Linked DNA regions of Pigmentiphaga aceris. The protein of the gene in region 1 interacts with the protein of each later gene in a pairwise test. Links are inferred from orthologs where the notes say so. Each region holds a gene or a part of one and is shown on either strand. Other genes may lie near its edges. The genes, in order: hflC and ftsH.

Region 1 (6,015 bases):
CCGGCGAACCTGTCAGTTAAGCGTCGTCAGCTGCCAGGTGCCGTCGATCAGCACCAGCTCACGATCGCAGATGAATTCCTGCTGGTCGTTGTCGTGCCCCGGCAATGCCTGCACAACAATTTCGCCCTGCGCGCGCAATGCCGCCACAGCGCTCGCCAAGGCGGCATCCTGCCCCCACGGCGCACGAACTGCCCGGCCAATACTGGGCGGCGGCAACAAGCCCGCCAACACCCGCAAGTCCAGGCTGAATCCAGTCGCAGGCCGCGCACGTCCGAAGGCGCGTCCCACATCGTCATAGCGGCCGCCACGCACCACGGCGTCGGGCCAGCCATCGCAATACACGGCAAACATCACACCGGAGTGATAGCCATAACCACCCACGTCGGCCAGGTCGATGCCGGCATCCACGCCTGGCAACGCAAGCGCGACGGCTTCCAGCGCATCCAGCGCTTCTGCCACACGCGTCAGCGCCGGCAGCTTGGCACGCGCCTGGACGATCACTTCGCGCCCACCGTACAAGGTGGGCAGCGCGAGCAACGCGGCAGCGGTGTCCGGGCGCAACGCGGCAACCAGTCGTTCCAGGCCCGGGACATCCTTGTCCCGCAGCAGCGAGAACACGTCTTCTGCCAGCGGTGCGGCAGCCGGATCGTCGTCGAGCAAGGCGCGCACAACGCCCGGATGACCCAGATCGAGTCGCGCGCCAATGATGCCGGCCCGGCTGACACTTTCGAGCGCCAACTGCACGACTTCGATATCGGCCTGGGGGCCGACGTGGCCGTAGATTTCGGCGCCGATCTGCAGGGGTTCGCGGGTGGAGAACAGACCACGCGGACGCGTATGCAGCACACTGCCGCAGTAGCTCAGGCGCGTGACGCCCGAACGATTCAACAAGTGCGCGTCGATGCGCGTGACCTGCGGCGTCATGTCGGCACGCACGCCAAGCGAGCGACCGGACAATTGATCGACCAGCTTGAAGGTACGCAGATCCAGATCGTGTCGGGTGCTGCCCGACAACAACGAATCGAGATACTCGACGAGCGGCGGCATGACCATTTCATAGCCATACGTGCGATACAGATCGAGCAGCAGACGGCGCAACTCTTCGATGCGTCGTGCCTCGGCCGGCAGTATGTCTGCCAAGCTTTCAGGCAACAGCCATTTGCCCATAGTCGGGACCGATATCCTGGAGAAAAAGGGTGTTCGCGTACGGGGTAAAAACCGTACAAAACAGAAACCTGGAACCGCGCTTCAAAACACGCGGACGAAAAAAAAGCGGTTGTGAGGGTGCATCGAGTGCAAGCCCATCCAACCGCCTGATCGGGTTGCTGCGCGGTCTAAACACGCGAGCAAAATCCCAAGCCTTGGCTTACACGCTATTGTCTACTCGAAAAGCCACAAAATCAAGAGGCCTCCCAAGATGGCGGTCAGACCACCAAAACGGATCTGTGCGTCGCTGCACTCCGCCAAGCGTCTGACCGCGCTGCGCCACCGGGATGGCGCAGCAAACGGCAGTAAACCTTCCAACACCAGCATCAGGCCCAGCGCAGCGCCGAGCCAGTAAAGCAGCGTCATGCCTTAACGCGCAGGTGCTGCCGAGCTTGCGCCCGGGGCCTTGAAGTACTTGAAGAACTCCGAGCTAGGATCGACCACCAGGACATCGCTCTTGTTGGCGAAGGATTCCCGATAGGCTTCCAGGCTCTTGTAGAAGTTGTAGAAATCACGATCCTGGCCGAATGCATTGGCGTAGATCGACGAGGCAGCGCCGTCGCCCTCACCCTTGGCTTGCTGGGCTTGACGATAAGCTTCCGCCAGGATGACTTCACGTTGGCGGTCGGCATCGGCGCGAATCTTCTCGCCTTCTGCGGCACCGATCGAACGCTGCTCGTTGGCCACGCGCTTGCGCTCGGCTTCCATGCGGCGATAGACCGATTCCGAAATTTCCGGCACGAAGTCCACACGCTTCAGACGCACATCCATGATTTCCACACCCAGCGCCTTGGCCGGTACGGAAACGTTGGTACGGATTTCCTGCATGATCTTGTCGCGTTCTTTCGAGGTCACGTCGTTGACGGTACGACGATTGATCGACGCGTTCATGGCATCACGTACCAGGGCCGACAGACGCTCTTGCGCGCTACGCTCGTTGCCACCGAAGGTGACGTAGAAGGTGCGCGGATCGGAAATACGCCACTTCACGAACGAGTCGATCAGCAAGTTTTTCTTTTCCGAGGTCTGGATACGTTCGGCATCCGGATTGTCGATGGTGAGAATGCGTTTGTCGAAATAGACGATGTTCTGGAACGGCGGCGGCAGCTTGAAGTACAAGCCCGGTTCGCGAATCACTTCCTTGATCTCGCCCAGCGCGAACACGACAGCGTAGTCGCGTTCCTTGACGACAAACATGCAAGAGGACAACGCGGCCAGCGCGATAAGCAGGCCGATTACAGCGGGAATCAGACGATCCATGATTGGCGTTCCTTATCAGCGGGTACGGTCGCGATTACGCAGGCCGTCGAGCATGCGATTGCTCTCGGGTGCGGGCGCGTTGGTAGACGGAAGCGATGGGCTGGGAGCCGGAACGCTTGCCGAACCCGTGCCACGGACCGCGGACAGGGACTCCTGAGATGCTTGCTGCATGATCTTGTCGAGCGGCAGATACAACAGATTGTTGGCGCTGCGCGAATCAACCATGATCTTGCTGGTGTGCGTGAAGATCTGCTGCATGGTGTCCAGGTACAGACGGTCACGCATGATCTGCGGGGCTTTGCGGTATTCGGTCAGCACCAGGCCGAAGCGAGCTGCATCACCCTCTGCGGTTTCCACCACACGTTGCTTGTAGCCATCGGCTTCCTGCAGCAGACGCGAGGCCATGCCTCGGGCACGCGGCACGACGTCGTTGGCGTAAGCCTGACCTTCGTTGATCTGACGCTCACGATCCTGACCGGCCTTGACCGCGTCATCGAACGCTGCCTGCACTTGTTCCGGCGGCTGGGCATTCTGGATGGCCACGCTGCTGATCAGCACACCAGTGCGATACAGATCCATGATCTGCTGCATCAGTGCGACGGCTTCAGCGGCAACCTGGGTACGGCCTTCGTACAGCACGAAGTCCATGGGCTTCTTGCCAACGACTTCACGCATGGCGGTTTCGGCCGCTTGCATCACGGCTTCGTCAGGCGCGCGGTGGTCGAACAGATACGCACGTGCGCCATCTTCACGCAGGCGGTACTGGACCACGAACTGCAGATCGACGATGTTTTCGTCATCGGTCAGCATCAGCGCTTCACGGCCGACCTTGGTACGGGCGTTGTTGCGGAAACCGACTTCGATGGTGCGCAACTGCGACAGGTTCACGGTTTCGTGAGCCTGGATCGGATACGGCAGACGCCATTGGAAGCCCGAACGCGTGGTGCGCTCGTACTTGCCGAATTGCGTAATGACAGCAACCTGACCTTCCTGGACGATGAAGAAGCCGCTGCCCAGCCACATCAGGGCAATGACCAGCAACACCAGACCCAGGCCCAGACGCGCGCGACGCGGCGAAGGCGGCGCATAGCGCGGCGATCCGCCGGAGCCATCACCATTCCCGTTGCCACCGCCTTTACGGCCGAACATGCCACCCAGCTTGCGATTGAAATCGCGCCAGAGTTCGTCGAGATCCGGCGGTCCGCCGTTATTGTTATTACCACCGCCGCCCGGAGGGCGACGCGGCGGTTCATTGCCGGAATTGCCGCCGGAGCCACCGCGGCCCCAGTTCGAATCGTTCAGATTGAATAGTCTTGAAATCGAAGTCAGAAGCATCTTTTCTTGTACGCAGAGAGGCGGACGGGAATCCCGCCCTCAGGAACGGACCCCACTAGGGGGGGCTGATGGATGAACGGCGTGCGTCGAACCGCGGGTCCTCTTCGGGAACCTCGGCGACGGCCGCGCGCTGACTGAACTCGACCATTGCCCCGCGCAATAAATCGAGTCCGGAGCGCTCGCTTGCGCTGACAAATACCCGCGAAATCGTACCATGCTCGTCTCTTTCCACTGCGGGATCGAGACCGGCCATGTCGATCTTGTTATAGACCAGAATGCAGGGCACGTGATCGGCCCCGATTTCCTTCAGCACTTTGTTCACTTCGGAGATCTGTTCGTCACGCTGCGGGCTTGAATGGTCGACCACGTGCAGCAGCAGATCGGCATTGATGGTCTCCTCGAGCGTCGCCTTGAACGCGGCGACCAGCATGTGGGGAAGCTCGCGGATGAATCCGACGGTGTCGGACACCACGACCTGCCCTGCCCCATCCACCCAGATACGCCGGCTGGTGGTGTCGAGCGTGGCGAACAGCTGGTCGGCTGCGTAGACGTCAGCGCGCGTGAACGCGTTGAACAGCGTCGACTTGCCGGCATTCGTATAGCCGACCAGCGACACCGACAAGGTGCCGCTGCGCGCGCGCGCCCGACGCTGGGTATGGCGCTGACGCGTCAACAGTTCAAGGCGCTCGTGCAGCCGCTTGACTTTGTCGCCGATGATTCGCTTGTCCATTTCCAGCTGCGATTCACCCGGACCGCGCATGCCGATACCGCCGCGCTGGCGTTCCAGGTGGGACCACATGCGGGTCAGGCGGGTCATCAGATGCTGAAGCTGGGCCAGCTCGACCTGCAGCTTGCCTTCGTGGCTTTGCGCACGCAGCGCGAAGATGTCGAGGATGAGTGCCACGCGATCGACCACGCGCACATTGAATACACGCTCGAGATTGCGCTGCTGACCGGGCGACAGGGCATGATTGACCAGCACGATCTCGGCATCATGCGCCTGCACGGCAAGACCGATTTCATCGGCCTTGCCGGTACCCACGAACAACTTGGCGTCCGGCCGCGGACGGCGCGCGATGATCGTATCGACGATCTCGGCGCCAGCCCCTTTTGCCAGCATGATGAATTCTTCGGTTTGCGGTTCGAAGTCGGGCTTGCCGAAATCGATACTGACAACTACAGCACGCATGATATGCCCTCGACAGTCGCCGCCGGCGTCACCCCGGTCGGCGGCGGGCAAGCGAAATTATTCAGCAGGAGCGTCTACCTGGAAGTTGACCGGACGTGCCGGAACGACGGTCGAGATGGCGTGCTTGTAAACCATCTGGGTCACCGTGTTGCGCAACAGGACGACGTATTGATCGAAAGACTCGATCTGACCTTGCAGCTTGATGCCGTTCACCAGGTAGATCGATACCGGCACATGCTCTTTACGCAGTGCGTTGAGGAACGGGTCTTGTAGCAATTGCCCTTTATTGCTCATCGTGTGGGCTCCTATGTATGTTGTTTTTGGCGGACGCCAGCCCGATTACTCTACCGGGTTTTCCCGGACGAGACTACGTGACCACTGCACAATCCGTGCCCGCTCCCCTTGCTCAACAGCTTGGGGCGGCGGCACGCAATATCAATCCTTGGAGCTGTACGGATTTTTCGACGCGCGGAATTCGATGCGCAGCGGTGTACCTGCCAGCGAAAACTCGTTGCGGAAAGTGGTTTCCAGATAACGGCGATACGAATCCGGGATCTGGTCCAACGCCGATCCGTGAATCACGATCAGCGGCGGATTCTGCCCGCCTTGGTGGGCATAACGCATCTTCGGACGGAAAATGCCCTTGCGCGGCGGTTGTTGTTTTTGCAGCGCGAGTTGCAGCGCGCGTGTCAGTTTCGGCGTCGACAGACGGGCAAATGCCGCAGCGTGCGCCATGTTGACCGACTTCAGCAGCGGGCCCACGCCTTCGTTTTTCAGCGCCGAGATGAAGTGCACCTTGGCAAACGACAGGAAACGCAGCTTGCGCTCGAAATCACGCTTGATCTGGTCGCGCTGGTCGGAATCCAGATCGTCCCATTTGTTCACGCCCACCACCAGCGCCCGGCCGGTTTCCAGCACGAAGCCGGCAATGTGCGCGTCCTGATCCGAAATTTCGGTCTGGGCATCCAGCATCAGCAAGACTACGTTGCTGGCCTCGACGGCCTGCAAGGTCTTGATGACGGAGA
Region 2 (10,576 bases), 570 kb from region 1 along the record:
ACCCATCAGCCCTTCGCGCAGGCGCTCGACACTTTCCTCGGCCAGGCGACGGTCTTCGGCTTCCACCATCAATCGCAGCTTGGGTTCGGTGCCCGACGCGCGAATCAAGACCCGACCGCGTTTGCCCAGTGTGCTTTCGACTTCCTTGCGCGCGGCAGTCAGACCGCCATGCGATTGCCAGTCGATCTCCGGGTCCAGCGGCACGTTCACCAGGATCTGCGGATACAGCCGCAGGTCTTGCAGCAGCTCGGCCAGGTCTTTATCCGCTTGCCGCATGGCAGCCAGTACCTGCAAGGCCGCCACAATCCCGTCGCCAGTGGTCTGGCGGTCCAGGCAGATCAGATGACCCGAACTTTCTCCACCGAAATTCCAGCCGCGCTCCAACATCTGCTCCAGCACATAACGGTCGCCCACCGCTGCGCGCGCAAAGTCCACGCCCAAATCCAGGAAGCGCCGCTCGACGGCAAAGTTGGTCATCAAGGTGCCCACCACGCCGGGAACCGGTGCCCGCAGCATGCGATCACGCACGATCACATACAGCAGTTCGTCACCGTTGAAGACCCGCCCGGACGCATCCACCATCTGCAGTCGATCGGCATCCCCATCCAGCGCAATACCCAAGTCGGCGGCATTGTCGCGAACCGCAGCAGCCAATGATTCAGGGTGCGTGGCACCCACGCCGTCATTGATGTTGAAACCGTCAGGCGCGCATCCCACCGGAATGACGGTGGCACCCAGTTCACGGAACACGTGGGGCGCGATGTCGTAGGCCGCCCCGTTGGCGGCATCGACCACAATCCGAAGCCCGTTCAGATCGAGTTCGGCGGGGAAGGTGCTTTTGCAGAATTCGATATAGCGCCCTGCCGCGTCGTTCAAGCGGCGCGCCTTGCCCAACGATTCGGAAGATGCGCAACCCTGCGGCTCTTCCAAAGCCGTTTCAATCGCAAGCTCTTGCTCGTCCGGCAGCTTCATGCCGCCCCCCGAGAAGAATTTGATGCCATTGTCGTAGTACGGGTTGTGCGAGGCACTGATCACGATACCGGCCGACAGGCGCAGCGTACGGGTCAGGTAAGCAACCGCCGGCGTCGGCATCGGCCCGGCCAGCAACACATCCACCCCTGCAGACGACAAACCGGCCTCAAGGGCGGACTCCAGCATGTAGCCGGAAATGCGCGTGTCCTTGCCGATCAGCACGACAGGTCGTGCCCCGCCCTTGAGCGGCGCTCGCGTCAATACGCGGCCTGCGGCATAACCCAGCTTCAGCGCGAACATCGCATTGATGCGCTCGCCGCCAACCACACCGCGAATACCGTCGGTGCCAAAATATTTGCGCGCGCTCATGCGTGCTCCTGGAAAAAGGATGGGGACTCGACCGCTTGCCAGACCTTCAGTGCGTCGACTGTCTGGGCAACGTCGTGCACCCGGACAATCGCCGCGCCACGTGCAACCGATGCCAGCGCAGCAGCCACGCTGCCGGCCACACGTTCAGCGGGCTGGCGGCCGGTCAATGCGCCAATCATGGACTTGCGCGAGACGCCGGCCAGAACAGGCAAGCCAATCTCGCCAAAGCGCGGCAATTCGCGCAACAGTCGATAGTTTTGTTCAACAGTCTTGCCAAAGCCGAAACCGGGGTCGAGCACGACCCGGCGAGGATCGATGCCGGCCGTATCCAGCACCGCCAGGCGCGCGCACAGGAATGCTGCAACGTCTTCGACCACATCGTCATAAACCGGGGCAGCCTGCATGGTGCGCGGCTCGCCCTGCATGTGCATGATGCACAGACCGCTGGCGGGATAGTCCTGCGCCACCGCCAGGGCACCATCGGCCTGCAAGGCCATGATGTCGTTGATCATATCGGCCCCGGCACGCAAGGCTGCGCGCATGACCGCAGGTTTGCAGGTATCGACCGACAGCGGCACGTTCAGGCTGACCAAGGCCTCGATCAGCGGCACCACCCGCCGCAACTCTTCGTCTTCAGGCACCGAGTCAGACCCCGGTCTGGTGGACTCGCCACCAATATCAAGCATGTCGGCACCTTCGGCCACCAGATGCCTGGCATGGGCAATGGCCGCGTCCAGCCGGGCATGTTGCCCCCCGTCCGAGAAAGAATCTGGGGTCACATTGACGATACCCATGACAAGCGGCCGCGCCAGCGAAAGCTCAAAACGGCCGCAAAGAAACAGGGAATTCATGATTCGAGTCTTGGAGATCAGTGCGTTGGCAAAAACAGTCGTGAATTATCTGCGGTCTGCGCATATTCATGGCGCGCTCAGCGCGGGGGCTCAAGAATAACGCTGCGGCAGCGTGACAAAAACAAAGGCGCCCCGAAGGACGCCTTTGTTTACAAAGCAGCGGACCGCTTATCGTGCAAATGCTTGTCTTGGCCGCTGCCTGCCTTGTTACGTCAAGCCGGTGCTGCTGCGTTCGGCGTCAAACCAGACGTGGGCGGCGTGGTGGGATTGTTTCCCGACGAGCCCGGCGGGGTCGGTGCACGGGGCGGACGACCATCGCAGATATCGTTGATCTGGTCTGCATCGATGGTTTCCCATTCCAGCAGAGCACGCGTCATGACTTCCACGGCTTCGCGATTTTCTTCCAGGATCTTGCGGGCAACCTGGTATTGCTCATCAATGATCTTGCGAATTTCGCTGTCCACCATCTGCATGGTGGCTTCCGACATTTTGGTCGTGTTGGTTACGCTGCGACCGAGGAATACTTCACCCTCGTTCTCGGCGTAGACCATGGGCCCCAGGCTGTCGGTCATGCCGTAGCGGGTAACCATGTCACGGGCAATGGCCGTCGCACGTTCGAAGTCGTTCGATGCGCCAGTGGTCATCTGGTTCATGAAGATCTCTTCGGCAATCCGACCACCGAACAGCACGGCGATGGTGTTCAGCATCCGCTCTTTGTCGGTGCTGTAACGATCGCCTTCCGGCAGTTGCATGGTCACACCCAGCGCACGACCGCGCGGGATGATGGTGACCTTGTGCACCGGATCGGTCTTCGGCAGCTTGCGCGCCACGATGGCATGGCCGGACTCGTGATACGCGGTGTTGCGGCGCTCTTCCTCGGGCATGATCATCGAGCGACGTTCCGCACCCATGATGATCTTGTCCTTGGCCTTTTCGAAATCGCCCATTTCAACGGTACGACCGTTGCGGCGAGCAGCGAACAGCGCAGCTTCGTTGACCAGATTGGCCAGGTCAGCACCCGAGAAACCAGGCGTACCGCGTGCCAGGGTGTTTGCATCCACGTCGGTGGACAGCGGCACCTTGCGCATGTGGACCTTCAGAATCTGGTCGCGACCACGGATATCGGGCAGCGGCACCACGACTTGACGGTCGAAACGGCCCGGACGCAGCAGCGCCGGGTCAAGCACGTCCGGACGGTTGGTAGCGGCGATCACGATCACGCCCTGGCTGGCTTCGAAGCCGTCCATTTCCACCAGCATCTGGTTAAGCGTCTGTTCGCGCTCGTCGTTACCGCCGCCCAGGCCTGCGCCACGCTGACGACCCACCGCATCGATTTCGTCGATGAAGATGATGCAAGGCGACTGCTTCTTGGCGTTTTCGAACATGTCACGGACACGGGCAGCGCCCACGCCGACGAACATTTCCACGAAGTCCGAACCCGAGATGCTGAAGAACGGCACCTTGGCTTCACCGGCAATGGCCTTGGCCAGCAGGGTTTTACCGGTACCCGGCGAGCCGACCATCAGCACGCCACGGGGAATACGGCCACCCAGCTTCTGGAACTTGCTGGGGTCGCGCAGGAACTCGACCAGCTCGAACACGTCTTCCTTGGCTTCGTCGCAACCGGCGACGTCAGCGAAGGTGATCGGGTTCGTGGTTTCGTCCAATACCTTGGCGCGAGACTTGCCGAAGCTGAAGGCACCACCGCGCCCACCGCCTTGCATTTGTCGCATGAAGAAGATCCACACGCCAATCAGCAGCAGCATCGGGAACCAGGACACGAAGATGCTCATCAGCAGCGACGGCTCTTCCTTGGCCTTGCCAGACACCTGTACACCGAACTTCATCAGATCGCCAACCATCCACAGGTCGCCGGGCGACGTGAGGGTGTAGGGGCGGCCATCGGACGGCGTCACGTAGAGCACATCGCTCTGGACGTCGACCTTCTGGATGCGTCCGGCTTTGGCGTCGTCCATGAACTGCGAATACGACACTGTGTCCTGCGGCCGGGCACGACCTTCAAACTGCTTGAAGACCGTGAACAGCACGAGGGCGATCACCATCCAGACCGCTACTTTGGAGAACATATTGTTCAAGGTCGATCTCCCGCTAGATTACCGACCGGCTGCGGACAAACGCGTCCATCGCCTGAATATCGACTTAATTACCTGATTCTACCCTTCCCGCGAGCACCGAAGCCTTCAGGTTCCGTGCAACAAGAAAGGTTTCCGACGATTTGTCCCGCGAGGCCTTGGGTTTGCGCTCCACGACACGGGTGAAAACCGTTTTGAAGCTCTCAACGATCTGGGAAAACCCGGTTCCATGGAACGCTTTGACGATCAACGCGCCATCAGGTTTCAAATGATCCTTCGCAAACTCCAGCGCCAGATCACAGACGTGCTGAATGCGCGCGGCGTCTGCGATCCCCACTCCGGACAAGTTTGGGGCCATATCCGAAAGAACAAGGTCTACCTGCTGATTGCCTACCAATTGGGACAACTGGGACAAGACCTCGTCTTCGCGGAAATCGCCCTGGATGAATTCCACGCCGTGTATCGGTTCCATAGGCAGGATGTCGAGGGCGATCACGCGACCGCGCAGCGTGCCGCCGGCACCGGCCAGGCGCTCGCTTACGATTTGCGACCAACTGCCAGGAGTGGACCCGAGATCGACCACCACGTCGTTGATGTGCAGCAATTTCTCGCTGTCGAGAATCTCGGTGAGCTTGAAAGCGGCACGGGCCCGATAGCCCTTCTCTTTGGCCAACTTTACGTATGGATCATTGATGTGCTGCATGATCCATTCTTTGGAAAACTTTTTCTTGGCCATGATTGCCCGATATTCGGCGTGAGACAAAAACAATAACGCCCGGCATTGTGCCCGGGTTCCAAATGCGAAGCTTGATCGACGTGGATCGTGCCGTGACGTTGGGCTCAAGCGACGGTGGCGGCATGCAGGCGTCGATCGCAGTGATTTCCAACAATTCAGCGCCACCCCAAGCCCGCCAGCCCGTACAATCGCGCCATGCCTGTTCTTGACATTACCTCCCAAACCCGTAGCGCCCTGCGCGCTGCCGCCCATCCGCTCAAGCCTATCGTCCTCATGGGCGACAAGGGGCTGTCCGACGCGGTCCTGCAAGAAATCGACCGCAGCCTGTCAGCCCACGGCCTGATCAAAGTGCGCGCGTCAGCCAAGGATCGCGCCGAGCGAGACGAACTGCTGAACGCCATCTGCGAAGCGGTTTCCTGCGCCCCGGTCCATCATCTGGGCAAGATTTTCATCTTGTTCCGACCGACCGAAGCCGATCCCCAGGGCAAGGATTTGCTCGCCGGACGTCCGGCTGTGCCCGATCCCGACTTCAAGGGTGCCCGCAACCCCAACGAAGCCCACGTGCCCAAGAAGCTCGCCGCTGTTGGCAAGCCGGCTCCCGAGCGCGTCAAGCGCAGCGAACGCGTCGAGCGCCCTGCCGGCCCGGTCACTGCCCGCGAACGCTACCTTGGCGACTCCGGCAAGCGTACACGTCCGTCAACCGGTGAAACCGGTTCGCGCCGTGGCGAAGCCCGCAAACTGGCCGATCGCTTCAGCACCACCCGCAGCCCGGCCGAACGCCGTGCCGCCGAAGCCCGCAGCGCCGAACGCAGCGAGCGTGGCGGTGAACGCGGCAACGAAGGCGGCGCAGCACCGGCACGTACCCCGCGTCGCAGCGCCCTGTCGCTGCGTGCTGGTGCCCGTGATGCACCGCGAGTTCGTGCGTCGGGTGCTCCCCGCAGCACGGCATCGCCGCGCAAGACTCGCTCGACCAAGAAGTAAGTAGCAGGCCTGCGAACAGCAGTTCGCAAGTGCCTTACTGCAGGAAACCGGGCCAGTCTTCACGACTGGCCTGTGTCGGGAGCGGCCCCCTGCCGTTCGGCGGCCTTTGCCGCCGACCGACCAACGGCAGGCAACTGACGTATTTTTGTCAGTTGCCGGTCCGCTTTCTCAGGTCGCACTTTTTCAAGTCGCGCTTCTCAGGTCTTGTTCCAAGACCCTTCTCTCTTTAGATGTAACGCACATCCAGGACTTCGTACTCGCGGATGCCCGCAGGTGCCTGGACTTCGGCCACGTCGCCTGCCGACTTGCCGATCAGAGCACGCGCGATCGGGCTGGACACCGAGATCTTGCGCTCGCGAATATCGGCTTCGTCGTCACCGACGACCTGATACGTCACCTTGTCACCGGACTCCAGGTCTTCCAGGTCAACCGTGGCACCGAACACAATGCGGCCTTCTGCATCGAGGGTGGTCGGATCGATGATCTGCGCGTTCGACAACTTGCCTTCCAATTCGCCGATACGACCTTCGACGAAGCCCTGTTTTTCCTTGGCGGCGTCATATTCAGCATTTTCCGACAGGTCGCCCTGCGCGCGTGCCTCGGAAATTGCATTGATGACAGCGGGGCGTTCGACCGTCTTCAGACGATGCAGTTCCTCTTTAAGGCGCTCGGCACCGCGCACGGTCAGCGGAATGGCAGCCATGTTTGCTTCCTTCAAATGCACGTGTCCCGAGCGCGGCACTGCCTGCGGCTCGGGACACATAGTGTCTAAAAATATAAACGCCCCGGTGCGAAAACCGGGGCGACTAAGGTCAATTGTCCTGAAACTCGGCCCACCATGCAAGCCGGGTTGGCCCGAGAACACCCAGTTCGGCATGGATGCCCACTCCGTGGGCCGAAAACCCACGCGCGATGGCCTGAGCGCGGGTTCAGGTACCCGCCAGTAGTGCCTCGAAAACATCAGGTGGTCCCATTTGACCGCCTTTCAACATCAACTCGATCCCATCCAGCGGGTGACCCGCGGCGTGGACGCGGCATACCCCGACACCCGGTGCCAGGATGTAGGCCAGCGTCAACGCCGTGATTCCCCAGGATTCGACCGCCAGACTGGACGTGTCGCCGCCAGCCAGACCGACGCGAGCCAGCGGATGCACGGCAAGCACCTCGCGCACCAGCCTGCCGCTACCGACGGCCAGCGCCCGCGTGAATCCTGCCGTACGGCCATGGCTGTCGTCGGCAAAAGTCGTATGTGCCACCACACTACGCCCTGAACGAAGCGCATCCAGCACCTGTTCGATCAAGGGCACCAACGACGACTGGGAGTCGGCCAGCAGCACCGGGTCAAGCTCGATGGAAACGAACCCAGCCTGTTCAGCATGCCGGATCTGCGCAGCCGTCACCGGGGAACGGCTGCCGGCGACGATCAAGGTCTGGGAAACTGCGTGCGCGGTTGCGGCCTGGGCCGTACCCCCCGCCGAGATGTTCGCTGAACCTTGCGATGTTGCCTCTTTCTTTGCCCCGGTCGACAACTCCCCAGACACACCGCCCTGCCCGCTTGCTGGCAACGCTGCCAACAACGCCTGCGCAGCGCCAGTTGGCCCCACCGTCAACAGTGGGCCTCGCTTCTCTGCCTGCCGCCACAGTTGGCGACCCACCGCCACCAGGTGCGACGGCTCCAGCACGTCGAACAGCAGGGCATCCGGTGCGTCGGCCAATGCCGCATCGACACGGGCGTTGGTATCTGCTGCGCTCAGCGCCACGACATCTACGCCGGCAATCCTGGCCAGTCCCTGTTTTGCCAAGTGACGGGCAAGGTCTGCCTCGTCCATCGGTGTGACCGGGTGCCTGCTCATGGTCGGATGACGATCCAGCCGATACACCGCGCCCTGCTGACCCGCACGGGCGAACAGATTGCCAAAGGCGCAGTAGCGCCCCAGGTTCGGCTGTCCGCCCACGATCATTGCCGGCTGGGAACCAAGAACCGACTGCGCCAGCTGCACCGCATGACCGATGCTGCCGATATGCGGCGCGCTGTCGAACGTGGAGCAGGTCTTGTAATGCACGACATCGGCCCCGGTGGCCGCAAGCCCGCGAAAGATATCGGGCAGCGCGGCGTCCATCTCGGCCGGTGACATCGCGCGTGCCGTGCCGGCGACGCCGACGCAGTCAAGTTCGCCGAAGGCCGCCAGTTGTGCTGCATCAGGCACCTTCATGAACAAGGCGGCACGCCAGCCACCCTGAACCACGGACGACAAGGTGTCGGTCGATCCGGTGAAGTCGTCACCGTAATAGGCGAAGCGAACGCCGCGTTGCGTGGAGGCGGCGTCGGCGGGGGTGGCAGTAGATGTCATGGAGGAAAGGGGCGGGACAAAAGTCGTCGCAGCAAAAGGGGCTGCAAGAAAGTCAGCCGAAGGACTCGGTCAACGGAATGGACTGACGGCGTCGGCCAACACGCAGCCAGAAAGGTCAGCCAAAGCGGTCAGCCAGGAAAACCATCAACCCGAAAGACAGTCGGCCGAAACACGGTCAACAAGAAACCGCGCTTCAGCCGACATGCCGACTCAATGACGTTCGGCAGAGAGGCTTGGTCAAAGCGCTCTAGCCGAAGATATTTGGCTAAGAATGCTGACCAAGACCGGACGGCCAGATCTTCCAGCCGAATCGCTCAGCCAAGCAGCTCAGCCAAGCAGCTCAGCCAACAACCGTTCAACCAAAGAACGACAGCGCACTGGCCAGCGCAGGACGGTTTTCCGCATACGTCGGCAACGCAATCCCGCTGCGCGCGGCGTCCCATGCATCCCGAATGCTTTGCACGCCGGCAGCCGGGCCATCGGGGTGGCCCAGAATGCCGCCGCCCGACAGGAAGATCAAGTCGTCGCTGCCCACCGCCGCGAAGGTCGGCGGCACCGTGCCCGCCCACTGCCCTGACGAAAATACCGGCATCACCGCATCATAACCACCCAGGGGTGTCAGGCAATCCCGCGCCGAAGCGGCCACGCTATCGTCATGCTCGTAGAACTTGCCCGCCAGGCCGTTCACGTGCAATTGATCGACACCGGCCAGACGCCACATGACCTGGTAGGGCTGGAACGCAATACCCAGCGACGGATGACGCGTCATCATGGCCAGGCCGTTGCGATGCCCGTGAATGGCCAGCGAGGTAGACCGGCGCAGGCTTTGCATCGCGCTGTAGCCACACCAGTTCACGCTTGCCATCACGCAGGTGCCGCCTTCGGCTTCGACCAGAGCCGCATGCCGACGCATGGCATCCAGTTCGTCCGAGATATTGAAGGCGTACATCACCTTGCGACCAGTACGCTGGGCGTGATCATTGATCACCCGCATCACGGCACGCACGCGCTCGGCCAGCGGCGAGTGCGGCGGGTTTGCCATGCACTCGTCGTCCTTGATGAAGTCCACGCCCGCTTCACACAGCTGCGCCACGGTGCGCGCGGTGTCGGCAGGCGACAGGCCAACGTTCGGCTTGATGATCGTGCCCAGAATCGGACCGCTGTCACGCCCCACCAAGCGCCGTGTGCCCGCCACGCCCTGACGCGGCGCATCGAACTGCTTCACGTAGGATGGCGACAGCTTGAGCGACAGCAGCTTCACGCCCGTCATCTCGCCCAGGTCGTAGATGTTGCCGGTAACCGTCGCGGCCAAGGTCGGCAGGTTATTGCCGATGTTTTCCTCGGGGAAACGCACAGTGATGTGAGCACGCTTGTACGGCCCGCCCTTCTGGCGGCGATCCAGGAACGCATTCGGCAGGCTGGGCGTATCAAACGACGGCAGTTCTTCGATCTTCACGACCTCGGCGCGGGTGCGCTGACGCAGGTCATCGGTCTCGCCCGCCACCCGTACAAACGTGCCGCTGGACTGCTCACCGGCCAACACGTCGGCCGCCTGGGCCAGCGGAAACGGCGTCTCGATCAGGTAGGTCGCCTCGAACTCGGGGCGCGACGCCCGTGATGAATCACTCATGGATCGGCCTACAGCGTAGAAAGATCAGGGAATTTGCGCACTGGGTCGCTGCCATCCCAGCCTTGCGAGGCTTCGCGGATCAGCTTGAACAGGCGACCTTTGGGACCGGCAACTTCAGACAACTCGATGATCGTGCCCGGATGGGTCTCGGTCTCGTAATACACATAGCGGCCTTTATCCCCCACGTCGCCGCTCATGCCGACGATCAGGCCCTGCTTGTCCAGACGCGCGACATCGTTGTCGAAGTCTTCGGTCCAGTAGGCGATGTGTTGCAGACCCGTGCGGCCTTCGTCCAGGAAACGCTTGTACATCGACGGTGCATCGTTGCGCTGCTGGATCAGTTCGATCTGCAGCGGGCCCGAGTTGGCCAGCGCCACCGACACTTCGATGGGCGAGGGCTTGCCCTGGTAGTGGAAGTTCTGCACCGGCACACGCTCGGCGTAATAGAAGGGACCCACGCCCAGGACTTCCGTCCAGTGCTTCATTTCTTTTTCAATATCGTGGACCACATAGCCCAGCTGACGCACTTCACCAAAAAAGCGGCTCATGAATGCTTACCTCGAAGAATTTGGGGGATCACGCCACTAGGCGGA

What was found.
Region 2: the proteins of hflC (region 1) and ftsH interact in binary tests that used the Escherichia coli proteins (3 or more experiments, as listed by UniProt). The link is inferred for Pigmentiphaga aceris from one-to-one orthologs.

What each region holds. Positions count from the first base shown.
Region 1 is NZ_CP043046.1:2,169,174-2,175,188, reverse strand. The notes cover bases 522-3,335. They hold hflC (protease modulator HflC), read right to left. Parts: upstream 2,467-3,335; coding sequence 1,576-2,466; downstream 522-1,575. Other genes in these bases: hflK (FtsH protease activity modulator HflK), read right to left, coding at 2,482-3,335; FXN63_RS09210 (DUF2065 domain-containing protein), read right to left, coding at 1,381-1,572; FXN63_RS09215 (ATP phosphoribosyltransferase regulatory subunit), read right to left, coding at 522-1,167. In the rest of the region: more of FXN63_RS09215, read right to left, coding at 13-521; more of hflK, read right to left, coding at 3,336-3,795; GTPase HflX, read right to left, coding at 3,857-4,990; RNA chaperone Hfq, read right to left, coding at 5,048-5,284; ribosome biogenesis GTPase Der, read right to left, coding at 5,426-6,015.
Region 2 is NZ_CP043046.1:1,597,501-1,608,076, reverse strand. Bases 1,847-4,721 are described here. They hold ftsH (ATP-dependent zinc metalloprotease FtsH), read right to left. Parts: upstream 4,289-4,721; coding sequence 2,405-4,288; downstream 1,847-2,404. Other genes in these bases: FXN63_RS06665 (RlmE family RNA methyltransferase), read right to left, coding at 4,353-4,721; folP (dihydropteroate synthase), read right to left, coding at 1,847-2,192. In the rest of the region: glmM (phosphoglucosamine mutase), read right to left, coding at 1-1,341; more of folP, read right to left, coding at 1,338-1,846; more of FXN63_RS06665, read right to left, coding at 4,722-5,021; FXN63_RS06660 (YhbY family RNA-binding protein), read left to right, coding at 5,217-6,002; transcription elongation factor GreA, read right to left, coding at 6,229-6,705; FXN63_RS06650 (four-carbon acid sugar kinase family protein), read right to left, coding at 6,932-8,353; FXN63_RS06645 (ribulose-bisphosphate carboxylase large subunit family protein), read right to left, coding at 8,709-9,983; FXN63_RS06640 (VOC family protein), read right to left, coding at 9,992-10,531. UniProt on the Escherichia coli protein: Acts as a processive, ATP-dependent zinc metallopeptidase for both cytoplasmic and membrane proteins. Plays a role in the quality control of integral membrane proteins.